Linked DNA regions of Crateriforma conspicua. The protein of the gene in region 2 interacts with the protein of the main gene of each other region in a pairwise test. Links are inferred from orthologs where the notes say so. Each region holds a gene or a part of one and is shown on either strand. Other genes may lie near its edges.

Region 1 (6,670 bases), 2.3 Mb from region 2 along the record:
CAGCGGCCGGTACTGCCACACAACCAACACCCGCGACTTGGACGACAGTCTTTCGCCGGAGTTCCACACGTTGCCACGGCAATTGCGTGCGGCGGGTTACCAAACCGCAGTGATCGGCAAATGGCACCTGACCCATGAGCCCGTCGATTTTGATCACTACTGTGTTCTTCCGGGACAAGGCAAGTATTTCGATCCATTCTTTCAGGTGCGTGGTGAAACGGCATGGCCAGACAATCTGATTCAGATCAAGGGCAAGCATTCCAGCGACGCGATCACCGACCTGACGCTGGACTGGCTTGCCAATCAGCGTGACGCGGATCGTCCCTTCTTCCTGATGCACCACTACAAAGCGCCGCACGACTTCTTTGAGTACGCGCCGCGCTATGAAGACTACCTGCGTGATACTGACATCCCGATTCCCGATTCGATGTGGCGACAGTCGGCCGGATTCGGTTCCCTGGCGACTCGGGGCGTGAACGACCAGTTGTTGCCACATATCGGTACATCGGTCACGCGTCGAAATCCGTTTCGCAATTACACACACATGTATGCGGACGATCCGTCGCTGTCGGACCGTGCCGCCGCTGAGAAGGCGTATCAGACCTATCTGAAGAATTATCTGCGTTGTGTCAAAGGCGTCGACGATAACTTGGGGCGATTGTTTGATTATCTGAAACGCAACAATCTGTTTGAAAACACGATCATTCTTTACACGTCGGACCAGGGAATGATGCTGGGCGAACACGACTATATTGACAAGCGATGGATGTTTGACGAATCGATGCGTACCCCGTTGATCATCCACTACCCTCCCGCGATCCCGGCCAATGTGCGATCGGATGCGATGATCGAAAACATCGACTTGGCACCGACGTTGTTGGATTTTGCAGCTGCGACGATTCCGCCTGAGGTTCAAGGACGGTCGTTTCGCGAGTTATGTGAAACGGGAATCGAACCCAAGGACTGGAAACAAGAAGCCTATTACCGCTATTGGATGCACATCGCCCATCACGATGTCCCCGGCCACCTCGGTATTCGAACCAAGAGATACAAGTTGATGTTCTTCTACGGGATGGATTTCCGAGACCGTGGGAAACCGCGGACGCCGCCGGCTTGGGAGCTGTACGATTTGCAGTCCGATCCGCTGGAGCTGACCAATGTCGTCGACGATCCAGACTATGCCGATGTGGTGAAAGACCTGAAACGTCGGCTTGCTGAAAAGCGAGAATTGATCGGTGATACGGGGTCGGAATCTGCCGAGGCCGAAGCGGTCATTCAACAACACTGGGACGATACCCCGGAAGATCGTGCACAGGCGCGTAAGATCTCCGCGGCTTATGCAAAATCGCGGCAAGGTCGACGACGCTATATCCCTGGGGAGAACAAGCACGATAAGTGATTGTCGGGCCGCAATACGGCGCGGCAGGGCGAGTCCCATCACGCAAAGCGAAGCCTATCTGCTAGCCTTGTGGGCTTACGAAAGTCAACAGAGGCGGGATGGGTTGATCGAATGAGTTCGAAGTCGGAGCGTCCGAGCAAACGCAGGTGGTTGGGTTGTTTACAGAAGGCGGTGATCGGCCTTTTCGTCATTGCCATCGGTATCGTTGCATCGCTTTTGATCGTCGTCGCGATCCGGCAGAGCGGTGCGAAAACGCAAGTCGCGGAAATGAAACAGGCGATCCGAGATGCCGGAATGCCCATCGATCCGGATTCTTTGGAAACGTACCGACAGGAATTGGCATCCGACGAACAGACCGAGTCGTGGGTGGATGTGATCCGCCAGTTTCGCCCCGACTCGGGCTATCGCGATCGTGTTGCCGGTGTTCCCCGGGTCGATGTGACGGCCGCATGCCAACCGTTGTGGGCCGGTGAACCGTGGGGCGAGCGAGACACGGTGCGGCGGTTCTTAGAAGAAACCGGCACGCTGCGTGATGATCTGGCCGAGGTGCTTGATGGGGCTGGACCGATTCATACGCCGATGACGTATGCCGGCGTCGATACCATTCCACCGGCGGCCGATGTGGCTCGCGAGATCGCTTCTATCCTTGCGTTGACGCATCTTGAAGCGATCGATCGCGGTGACATTAACGCATGCGTCCAAGCCGTTGGGCAACTGTTTGCCTTGGAAAGTACGTTGCAAGGCGAGCCGATGGTGTTTCCCCAGCTGATTCGACTGGGTGTGTTCAACGTCGCGTTGGAAGAATTGCGGCGTGTCGTTCAGCTTGGCCAATTGAACGCGGATCAGATCGACAATCTTCTAGCAAACCTGGATCGCGTGCTTCCTTGGGACAAAGCCTTTCAACGGGCGATGATCGGTGAACGGGTGGTCGCGGTGACTGTCTTTGAAGATGGGACGTTGCCCGATGGCATCACTCGCAAAATGCTGGGCATGGCGGGTCCCCGCGACCAATTGGAAACCCTTAGGTGGTATGAAAGATTCCTCGCCTTGCCGACCGATGATCCGGTGACCTTTCTGCGTGCGGCGGCGGAAACCAACGCCGACATGGAGTCCACTCTTGAATCGGCAAACCTTTGGCGACGAGTCGAAACCATGACGACGGGCATGACGCTGCCGGCGTTAAGAGCAATCGCCGTGACGGTGATTCGAACCGAGGAGAATATTCGCTTGGCCCGATTGGCACTCGTTTGCCAACGATTCGAAATCGACCGAGGTCGTTGGCCGTCGTCTTATGACGAGGTTCTTGCGTTTGCCAAAGACGAGATGGATTTGTCCCGCGACGCAATCATCGGCATTGGCCCCCTGCCCTTTGGCGTCAAGCCGGATGGAACGAGACTGGTTCTATGGGGACGACGAATCGAAGGATTCAATGTCGAGTTACCAGACGAACCACCGGAGTCTTACTGGCCCGATGCGTGGCGGGGATTGCCGCCGAAGCAAGATGACGATGACGCCGATCTGGCCGTGAATGAGTCCGACCAACTGGGTTTCGATAGCGAGATGGACATGTTCGACAGTTCGATGGGATTGGATGCCGCGGATGATGCATCGACGGTGCCTGACGAATTGCGTGATCCCGATGTGGACCCGCTGGACCGTCATCTGCGGTTGATCTTTCATCGTGACCGACCGTCGGACAGCTTCTACAAATGGGTGCTTCAGCCGTCGAAATGAGTCGGTGTCAATCGCGCCGGCTACAGGTTTTCCACTAAGTATTTAACACGCACAGCGTGACGTGCGGCATTGGTTCGGCGTGGTGTGAATCCGCGCGGGATCAGCCGCCGGGGGAAGTGAATTCGGCGTAGTCGTCAAATTCGCTGTGGTGCTCCGGCGCTCGGTTGGTGAATCGCGTGAAGTCGGATTCCCATGTCAATTCGACTTCACCGACCGGACCGTTCCGCTGTTTGGCGATGATGATTTCAGCTTGGCCCGCGAATTGCGCTCGGTCTTCGCCGCGATGATAGTATTCTTCGCGGTGCACGAACATCACGACGTCGGCATCCTGTTCGATGGCACCGGATTCCCGCAGGTGCGAAAGCTTGGGACGGTGATCCTTGCTGTCTTCGGCCTGACGGTTCAACTGAGACAGACACAACAGCGGGACGCCCAGTTCCCGTGCGACGCCTTTCAAACGCCGCGCGATCTTGGCCACCTGTTCTTGCCGTGGGTCGCGCGAGTTGTCGGGTTCGATCAGCTGCAGGTAATCGATCACGATCATGCCAAGTTCGTCTTCACGGCGTTTGATCCGCCGGGCGGCCGCCGCGATTTCGCTGACCGTTCGGCTGGGTGAATCGTCGACGAACAGCGGAGCCTGGCTGATCTCGTTGGCCGTTTGGACCAACCGTCCTTGGTCGTCGGATGAAATGGTTCCGTTTCGCAAGCGGTGACCGTTGACGCGGGCCAGCGAACACAGCATCCGGTCGGCCAATTCGATGCCCGACATTTCCAGGCTGACGAACAGCACGGGCAATTTTTGTTCGATGGCGACGTGTTCGGCGATGTTCATTGCCAACGCCGTTTTCCCCATCGACGGTCGAGCGGCCAGGATGATCAGTTCGCCGTTGTGCAGCCCACCGGTCATCTGGTCAAAGTCGGTCAGTCCGGTTTCCGCCCCGCCGTCGGTGACCTCGTCTCGCATGCGTGCTTCCATGCGGTCCATCGCTTGGTGAAGCACTTCGCTAAGGCTGTGCAGCGATTGGCTGGACCGGCCGTCCATGATCGCAAAGACTTTTTGTTCCGCCTGGGCACACAGTTCTTTGGCGGTGCTGGATTGATCGTATGCGTCGCGGAGGATTTCCGTGCTGGATTCGATCAGTCGTCGAAAGACCGCTTTTTCTGCGACGACTTCGCCGTAGTACGACGCGTGTGCCGCATTGGGGACTGCGCCGGACAGCTTGGCCAAGTACGCGGCGCCACCGATCTTGTCGTAATTGCCGGCGGTCCGCAGCTTGGACACCAGCAATGTGATGTCGATCTTTTCGCCCGTGTCGTACATGTCACGACAGGTCTGATAGATCATCCGGTTGGCGTCGTCATAGAAGTCTTCGCTGCGCAGCGATGCCAGGTCGTCCAGCACGTCGGGCATCAACAGAACGCTGCCCAGGACGCCCATTTCGGCTTCCAAATCGAAGGGCGGGTTACGCTGCAGAATTTCCGCGGCGGACTGTTTGCGTTCGGGTTTGTCGCGACGACTGTACGTGTTGGAAAAACCGGCGCTCATGTCGATCCTGTCATCCTGAAATAGCAAAGAATCCTGGGTCGGCTGCGTCCGATCTTGCCGTGATCGTCACGGCGCTGACCGGCGGGGCCGCAACCGAAAAACCCGTCCGTGGTGAATCAGCCGGTTCGCAGCACTTGTTCGATCCGCTGGACCGCTTGTTCGGCCGACAAAGCTTTGGGACCGCGACCGATCAGTTTGCCTGATTCGATCCAAGCGGTCACCTTTTTCGATGCCGCGATCGCCGTGCTGTGGCTGCGGCCGCCGTAGTGCTTGGCGATTTCGGAAAAGGCCGACGATGTTTTCTGGCGGGCCAAGTACATCGCCAACATTCGTGGTTCGCTGACCGTCCGTGTTTGCGCGTTGCTGCGTAAGATCGCGTCGTCCAAATCGAAGACTTGGCAAACGGCGCGTTCGATCGTCGACAGTGTGACCGGCGGTGCCTGGCTGCGAAGGATGTCGCCACCGAACTGGCGAATTTCATCCATCGTCGGCATCCGTCCGTACATCCGTTGCAGCGTGTCGACCAAGTTGACCACGCCGCGGACCAGACGTCCGTCACCGTCAATCATGCCGGCGATTTCGTCGACCACTTCGGAGGGCCACTGGATGTTGCATCGTTGGGTGATCAATCGCTGCATCAACGGCACGCGGATCGCGTTGTCCAGCGGCAACAGCGGGCAAACCAACCCCGACGCCATGCGTCCGACCAATTCACCGGTCAGCCCGTTGATTTCGCTGGGGGCACGGTTGGCGGTGAAGATGACCGGGCGTCCCTGTTCCATCAACGCTTCGGTTGTGTACAGCAATTCGCGAAGCGTGGCCTTTTTACCACCCACAAATTGGATGTCGTCGATGATCAACGCGTCGACTTCGCGATAACGACGGCGGAACGCCGACAATCCGCTGGTCCCAACGAACTGGATGAAGTCGTTGGTGAAACGCTCGGCCGACAAAAACGAAACACGTCGCATGCGGTGACGCTGACGCATGTGGGCGGCGATCGCTTGGGCCAAGTGAGTCTTGCCGACACCGCTGGGGCCGTGGAAATACAACGGCGTAGCCGATCCGGGCGACTGGCAGGCCATTCGTGCGGCGGTCAAAGCCAGTTGGTTCGACGGGCCGCCCAAGAAGTTGGCCATCGTGAACTCCGCTCCGGTGCAACCGCCTGTAGCGGGCGTGGGAGCCGATGCCGAGCTTGCCGCTGCGGCATGGTTCTTCGCCGAACGGTTCTTGGCGGGCGGAGTGTTCGCCGAGGGGTGATTACCCGACGGATCCGCCACCGAGGCGGCTTCGTCGATCGACGTCGTCGTCGCGACGTCGGTCGATGCAGCCGCAGCGGCAGGGATTTTGTCGGTGTTTCGCGACGATTGCGGCTGGGAATTCAGCGGCCGCGGGGCGTCGTGTGCTTGGACGGCACTGGGTTGCGCGGCGTTCTGTTGCCCGGCGTCTCGCTGCGGGGGGGCGTTGCGATCGTTGTCTTTCTGGTCGCGTTGTTGTTGGCTGTGATCCCACAGCGTGGCGATCGATTCGGACGAACGTCCGCCGCGACGATGCCGTCGGCCGGCCGGGCGACGATCCGTGTGGGATGCGGAACCGGCCGGTCGTGCCGCACGTTTGGCGACTGCGGGCGGCGCGGGATCGACGATATCATCGGCCAGGGTTTGTTGAACCGCGGGCGGACGGACTTCGATCCGATAGCCCCACATAGGCGGTGGTGAACCGTCGGTCGGCTGGGGCGCGGCTGCCATGGCGGCGGCACGCAGTTCACGCTGCAACTTGGACTGCATGCGGTCGGCGGCGAATTGTCCGCGGACGTTCAAGACGATCGCGGCATCGAACCGTGAATCCAGCTCGGCGGGCTGGTCGACTTCGGACGCGCTACTTTGGTCATCGCCGTGCTGCACTGTGATGTCGACCCCTTGGCCGAACCACAGACGAAATCGGTCTTCGCCGATACGTCGCATCAACGCTTCCTTGAATCGGTCGACGAC
Region 2 (6,714 bases):
CCTTGGCGATTGGAACGCGAATCAGCGAAGACTTGTATGTCGATGGATTGATCGAGTCCCCCAAAACCTGGGCCGTCGGATGGCATCACTGGGACGTCTTGCCCGACGGCATGGTCGCCTGGCTGATGGCCGAAGCGAACGATCCGACCACCGCCGGCGCAATGACCGCCGCATTCGCAAAGGCTGCAGCGATCGCGCACCTGGGATACCGACATGATCTGTCGGGACTGCTGCGACGTGTCGGCGACAGCTTGTGGCAAATGGGGGTCACCGGCCAAACCTGTTCGCTGATGTACGCCCGGCTTTCGCCTGACAGTGGCGAAGGTGAAATCGTTGCGGCTGGAAACTTGTCCGCCATGATCGGCGGTGCATTCGGCTATCGACCGTTGATCGCGGCGAACCATCGCCCGTTGGCGACCGATTTTGATCCCAGCTTTGCCGAATCTGAGTTTCAATTGCAGCCTGGCGAATCACTGTTGGGTTACAACGCAGGCCTTGTCGAATCCACCACCGCGGATCACCTCGGCGGGCTGCTTCGCAAGTCGTCGCGTGGCGGATCACGACGTCCTCTTGCACGCATCGCCAAGGACCTGGATGGCACCCGGCTTCTCTCCGAGCGATCCGCTGCCGTGATCACTCGCCGCGACTAAAGACTTTCTGTCGTCTTTCACCAGCGCACAAAAAATGGGCTCGCCGGAATCAACCGACGAGCCCTTGCTGTGCCTTAGCACGGTCAGCTTTTTGCCAACCGATCAAGCAATCTTCTTGCGACGCACGCGGCGTGCAACCCAGCCACCACCAGCCATCAAGGCAAACGCAAACGATGACGGTTCTGGTACCGCCGTTGCCGTAAAGGTCCCCGTTTGGAAATCATCAATGATGTAATTCTCTGTCACGCCTCCGGTCGGAGTTCCGCTGAACGTGATCTTCACGCGGTTGAAATTTCCAGGATCTGGTAACACTCCAGGACGCTCGTACCCAACAAATCGAGGGACCATTGAAGACCCACCGGTAATACCGAGATCCTCGTGGATGAGAAAATCGCCATCCGACCTAGTTTGCAGATACTGCACGTCAACTGATACGCCAGCCGAGACGATCAAGTCAAAAGCAACCGCGTCCATGTAGGCAGGATCTCCGGCAACGCCACCATCGGGTGCAGGAGTATTTCCGAATCGAAAATCGATAAACACGGTCTCGGGACCGGAGAAGACTGTGCCACCAGTACCGGTCACACCATTTGAAATACGTTGATCGGGTCCATCGAGCGGGCTACCGCCGGACGAAATCGCATTTCTACGAAGGACTGGGTTTGGGTATCCGCTACCTGATCCACCGTCGTTGAAGTAGACCCCACCCGCGACGGAGGAATCTTCGTAACTGAAGAAGATCGAGGGGTTCAACGAAGTCGAGTTCAATTGTGTCGTAACTTGTTGGACACCTTCGGGATTCTGGAAATTCCAACCGGAACCCAGACCATCCGTTTCGAATGTCACGACCTGAGAAGCAGACGTCGTCATATCGTTGATGTCGTCAACGATCCCCACAGATTCGCTGATCGCCCCTTGTGAGTAACTCGCAAAGAAAAGCGTCGCTGTGGCTGACAGTACTAGTGTCGAAAAATTCACTCTCATTGCTGGTCGTCTCAAAGCTGAAGATTTTGGGGGGGATGGCCGGCGAAGGGACCCCGTTCCATGCATCGACCGATGCTAGGAACTTAATCCGAGTTTGACGGCTATTCAACGCGACAAACGCCCCAAGCCGCAGGATGTGCTCACAAGAAAGTGATCGCGGGGTAAGATTTTCACGCTAGGCCGACACCCTGCCTTGCTCAAACCCCGCGTTTTACGCATTCATTTCGACGACAATCGGGCGTTTTCCAGGGTTTATCTTCTCTGAAAACCCGCACTTTTTTTTCGAAACTTTTTCGGATTTTCTGCCTTCCCCGTGATTTCGTACAGAAAGGGGCTGGGGACGGTCGGACGTGCTTTCCCCCATTTGCGGCGTGTCAGCGAAAGCGACAGCGTCAACTTCTCCTGCGCACGGGTGATGCCGACGTAGCACAGTCGGCGTTCTTCGGCGATGTCTTCTTCCACCCCGCTTTTGACGCTGCGGCTGTGCGGCAGGATGCCTTCTTCCAACCCCACCATGTAAACGACCGGAAATTCCAGTCCTTTGGCGGCGTGCATCGTCAGCAGCCAGACCGAATTCTTTAGAGCCAACTTGTCTTTTTCGTTCCCCATCTCGCGTCCCGACAACGCAATGTCCGCCAAGAATCCTGTCAGGTCCGCTTCCTCGCGAGAATCTTCGAAGGCCGAAACCGCGTTGGCCAGTTCGCCCACCGACGCCGAGCGAGCGTCCCGTTCGTTGGGGTCTTCATAGTTGCGGGCGATTTCATCCATGTAGGCGGTCCGAGCCAACAAGGTCTCCATCGCTTTTCCGATCCCCTCCCCATTGGCCCGATCAGTCACGTCACGCTGGATCGCGATCAAGTCGTTGATGCCGCGAAGTGCCTGGCTGTTCAAGCCTTCGATCGAATGGGCGTCATGCATGACCGACCAAATCGGCTGGCCACGCCGCACCGCATGCTCCATCAGCGTGGAAATCGTCTTTTTGCTAATTCCACGCGCCGGCTTGTTGATGATCCGCAACAGTGCGACCTCGTCATCCGGTTGGGCGACCCATTTCAAATAAGCCACAACATCACGGACTTCGGTACGATCGAAAAACGACTGTGATCCCAGCATCACGTAAGGCACGTCGGCTTTGCGAAGCTCCGTTTCGAACAACCGCGGCTGTTCGTTGGTCCGAAACAGAATTGCGATGTCACGTGGCTGGATGTGTTCGTTTTCGATCAGGTGCTTGATTTCACTGACAGTGACTTTGGCTTCGGCAATTTCGTCCTTGTGCTGCAGGATGCGCGGCCGTGGGCCTTGGGGCCGACTGGGCTTGAGAATTTTGTCGTGCCGATGGGTGTTGAAGGCGATCAAACGGTTGGCCATCTCCAGGATCGCACCGGTGCTGCGGTAATTGTCCTCCAGCCAGACCACTTTGGCATCGTCCCAGTCGTCCGCAAAGCTAAGGATGTGCGAGACGTCCGCGCCGCGCCAGGCATAGATCGACTGATCGTCGTCACCCACGACGCACAGGTTTCGGTGACGCATCGCCAAGTGCTTGGTGATCCGATACTGACACCCGTTGGTGTCCTGGTATTCGTCGACCAGCACATGGTCATACCGCCCGGCCTCTTCGTCACGAATATCGGGATGCTGGTCAAACAGCATTTCGGTGTGCAGCAACAGATCGTCAAAATCCATTGCCCCGCGAAGCCGCAAGCCTTCTTGGTATCGACGGTACCCCGACGCGGCGAAGTGTTCCTTGTCGGTCGACGCCACCGACGTCGATTCTTCCGGATGGATTCCCGCGTTCTTCCATCCGCCAATGATCGACAGCATGTCGGCCGGTTTGAGCGCCGTGTTGGGCAAACGCAGTTCGCGCAGAATCCCGCGAGCCAGCGATTCCTGGTCGCTGCGGTCATAGATGCTGAACTTCGCCGGAAACCCGATCGCCGGGGCGTGTCGACGCAGAATTTGAACACACTGGGCGTGGAAAGTGCTGATCATCGGCTTGGGCGGTGCCTTTTCACCGCGGCGTTTTCGCCGACCTTTGATTCCCAGCAATTCCGCCACGCGTTCTTGCATTTCACCGGCCGCTTTGTTGGTGAACGTCACGGCCAGGATGCGATCCGGCGCGGTGCCGTGCCGGATCAGATTGGCGATGCGGAAGGTCACCACGCGAGTTTTGCCGGTTCCCGCGCCCGCCAGCACCAACATGGGGCCGCTCAGCGTGCGCACCGCTTCGGCTTGCGGGGGATTCAACCCCGACAAATTGAATTCAGACAATTCGTTTGCCTTCGATCCGTCGTCGACAGTACCAAGCGGAAAAGGCGGCAAAGCGGTGACGTCATCACCGCCTGTACCGCCGCAAAGTCATCAGGGAAAAGCAGAAGAGACGGCCTATCGCAATCGATCACGATCCGGGACCAAGCTTGCCCCGCCGTTGGCCAACGGGATCAGCGTTCCCGTTTGCGGTTTGCGTGAATTCTGCATCGCTTGGCTGAACGGCACGGCGAAGCACACGAAGTTGCCGGTCGAAGTGTCCAGCACATACAAGACCGACGGTGCCAAACGTTGGTTGGCCGATCCCTGAAAGTTGGCCGCACCGGTCACCATGATGTACTTGCCACCTTTACCACCGGTGCCCAGCGCATCGTTGACGTTGGCCGTAAAACTGGCCATGAACTGGTTCAACCGAGGATAGATCACGTGGCACTGCAGCAGGCCGCTGTTGTGATCCAGTACGAACAAGCCTTCGGCGCGATCGCTGATCGGTCCCGTGGCGATGCTGTAATCTTCGCTAGCGACCGCGGCGGTCGCATCGATCAACGGCAGCGAATCCAAATCAACGGTCGCGTTCTGGGATTGCCGACCGGCGAAAAACGCGGCTCCCAATCCGGCCACGGCCACCAATGCCGCACCGGCAAACCACAGACGCCGAAGTCCGCCACAGCAACCGGTCACGGGGCTGGTCGGCTGGTCGCCGGGCATCGCGTCAACCACTGGCAATCGACTTGAGTCAGACATCGTTCGCTCGGCTCCGAAGAAAAGCGGGGACAGGGCAGGATTGTGGGTTTGAATTTCACAGGTCAAAGGTCGGCAACGTGGATTTCAGCCCGCGCCACAGTGCGGCTTCGCACCGCGATCGACCCCCGACATCATTGTATGGCCGCAGCGATCACTTTACGATTCGCGCCATTGAATGCAAACCCTGTCGCCGACCAACGCATGGCAAAGACCGACGATCGGCCCGCCGAACAGCCCCATCGAAACGATGCCAGACCGTGCCCCCGATGCCTCCGACGAACGTCCCGAACGGCCGAAGAGTGAATTTGACGCGACCGATCGATCGCAGCGAGACATCTGTGTGATCTTGCCGGCCGGCGGCAGCGGTCGTCGATTCGCGTCGTCGGACAATAAAGTCTTTGCGGCTTTGGCAGGGATCCCGCTGTGGATCCATACCGCACGGCGACTTTGCCGATCATCGCAAGTTTGCCAGCTGATCGTGGCGGCGTCCCCGACCGATCAGCCCACGTTTCGGCAGCACCTGGAACGCTGGCCGCTGCCACGCCCGGTCGAAATCGTCGACGGCGGCCGCGAACGATTTGACAGCGTCCGAAACGCGATCGCCGCCGTGGACACCGGCACGGCCAACTGGATCGCCATCCACGATGCCGCCCGACCGTTGGTCCCGACGTCGGACATCGCTTCAGTCTTTCGCGCCGCGCGAGAAACCGGCGCGGCCATTTTGGCCAGCCCCTTGGCCGGATCGATCAAGCGTGACATCGGCCAGGATTGCCGCAACGTCGATCGACGCGACCTGTGGATGGCACTGACACCCCAGGTTTTCAAGCTGGACTGGATTCGTGAGGCTTATCAGCGTCATCGCGGCTTCCCGGTCACCGATGACGCGGCGATGGTCGAAGCAATGGGGCGACCGGTGCAACTGGTCCAGGGGTCACCGGCCAACCTGAAAATCACCTACCCGGACGATCTCGCCGTCGCCGAAGCCCTGATGCGAGCCCAAACGCATGATGCCCCGAACAGCTCCGGTGCAACACACTGAAACCGAACCGCCGATCCATCGCCAGATGATTTGGCTCCGACGATCCGCTTCAAAAACGTACGCCTTTTAAAAGCACCTGATAACCGTGAACAGCCTGTTAGAAGATCTTCAGTGGCGTGGCCTGATCCACCAATGCACCGACCAAGACGCGTTGTCCAAATTGCTGGATTCCGGGTCGCAAACGATCTACATCGGCTTTGACCCGACGGCAACCAGCCTGCACGTCGGTGGGCTGATGCAATTGATGATGCTGCGTCGCTTTCAACGTGCCGGCCACCGCCCCATCGCCTTGGTCGGCGGCGCCACCGGCATGATCGGCGACCCCAGTGGCAAGAGCGAAGAAAGGAACCTGCAAACCGCCGACCAACTGGAACGCAACGTCGCGGGGGTCGAAGCACAGATGCGACAGTTCCTGGATTTCGACGGCGATGACGGCGCGATCCTGTTGAACAACTATCAATGGATGAAGGATTACAGCTACCTGGAATTCCTGCGCGACGTCGGCAAGAACTTTCCCGTCGGCACGATGCTTGGCAAAGATTCGGTCCGCTCGCGACTGGGCAGCGATGCGGGCCTGAGCTACACCGAGTTCAGTTACATGCTGTTGCAAGCCTATGACTTCGTCTACTTGGCCCAACATCACGGATGTCAAATCCAGGCCGGCGGAAGCGACCAATGGGGCAACGTCACCGCGGGGATCGACCTGGGCCGACGGATGCTGGGCAAGACGCTTTACGGATTCACCGCGCCGTTGCTGACGACCAGCGATGGTCGAAAGATGGGCAAGACGGAAAGCGGCGCGATCTGGTTGGATCCCCAGCGAACCAGCCCCTACGCGTTCTATCAGTACTGGATCAACGTCGAAGACGCCGATGTGATGAAGTGCATCGCGTACCTGACAGAAATTGAGCGTGAGGAATACGAATCGCTCAAAAGCGACACGGAATCCAACCCGGGCGCCCGCACCGCACAAAAGCGATTGGCCCAGTGGATGACTGAATTTGTCCACGGACAACAAGGTCTGGATTCGGC

What was found.
Region 1: the proteins of Mal65_RS04460 (region 2) and dnaB interact in binary tests that used the Escherichia coli proteins (3 or more experiments, as listed by UniProt). The link is inferred for Crateriforma conspicua from one-to-one orthologs.

What each region holds. Positions count from the first base shown.
Region 1 is NZ_CP036319.1:3,547,106-3,553,775, reverse strand. The notes cover bases 2,457-5,343. They hold dnaB (replicative DNA helicase), read right to left. Parts: upstream 4,680-5,343; coding sequence 3,234-4,679; downstream 2,457-3,233. Other genes in these bases: Mal65_RS13255 (DnaA/Hda family protein), read right to left, coding at 4,796-5,343; Mal65_RS13265 (hypothetical protein), read left to right, coding at 2,457-3,133. Also shown: Mal65_RS13270 (sulfatase family protein), read left to right, coding at 1-1,399; more of Mal65_RS13265, read left to right, coding at 1,511-2,456; more of Mal65_RS13255, read right to left, coding at 5,344-6,670. UniProt on the Escherichia coli protein: The main replicative DNA helicase, it participates in initiation and elongation during chromosome replication. Travels ahead of the DNA replisome, separating dsDNA into templates for DNA synthesis.
Region 2 is NZ_CP036319.1:1,223,701-1,230,414, reverse strand. The notes cover bases 1,395-4,325. They hold Mal65_RS04460 (ATP-dependent helicase), read right to left. Parts: upstream 3,903-4,325; coding sequence 1,887-3,902; downstream 1,395-1,886. Other genes in these bases: Mal65_RS04455 (hypothetical protein), read right to left, coding at 4,017-4,325; Mal65_RS04465 (PEP-CTERM sorting domain-containing protein), read right to left, coding at 1,395-1,634. Outside these bases: Mal65_RS04470 (SpoIIE family protein phosphatase), read left to right, coding at 1-650; more of Mal65_RS04465, read right to left, coding at 753-1,394; more of Mal65_RS04455, read right to left, coding at 4,326-4,643; ispD (2-C-methyl-D-erythritol 4-phosphate cytidylyltransferase), read left to right, coding at 4,819-5,682; tyrS (tyrosine--tRNA ligase), read left to right, coding at 5,768-6,714. UniProt on the Escherichia coli protein: Rep helicase is a single-stranded (ss)DNA-dependent ATPase involved in DNA replication; it can initiate unwinding at a nick in the DNA. It binds to ssDNA and acts in a progressive fashion along the DNA in the 3' to 5' direction.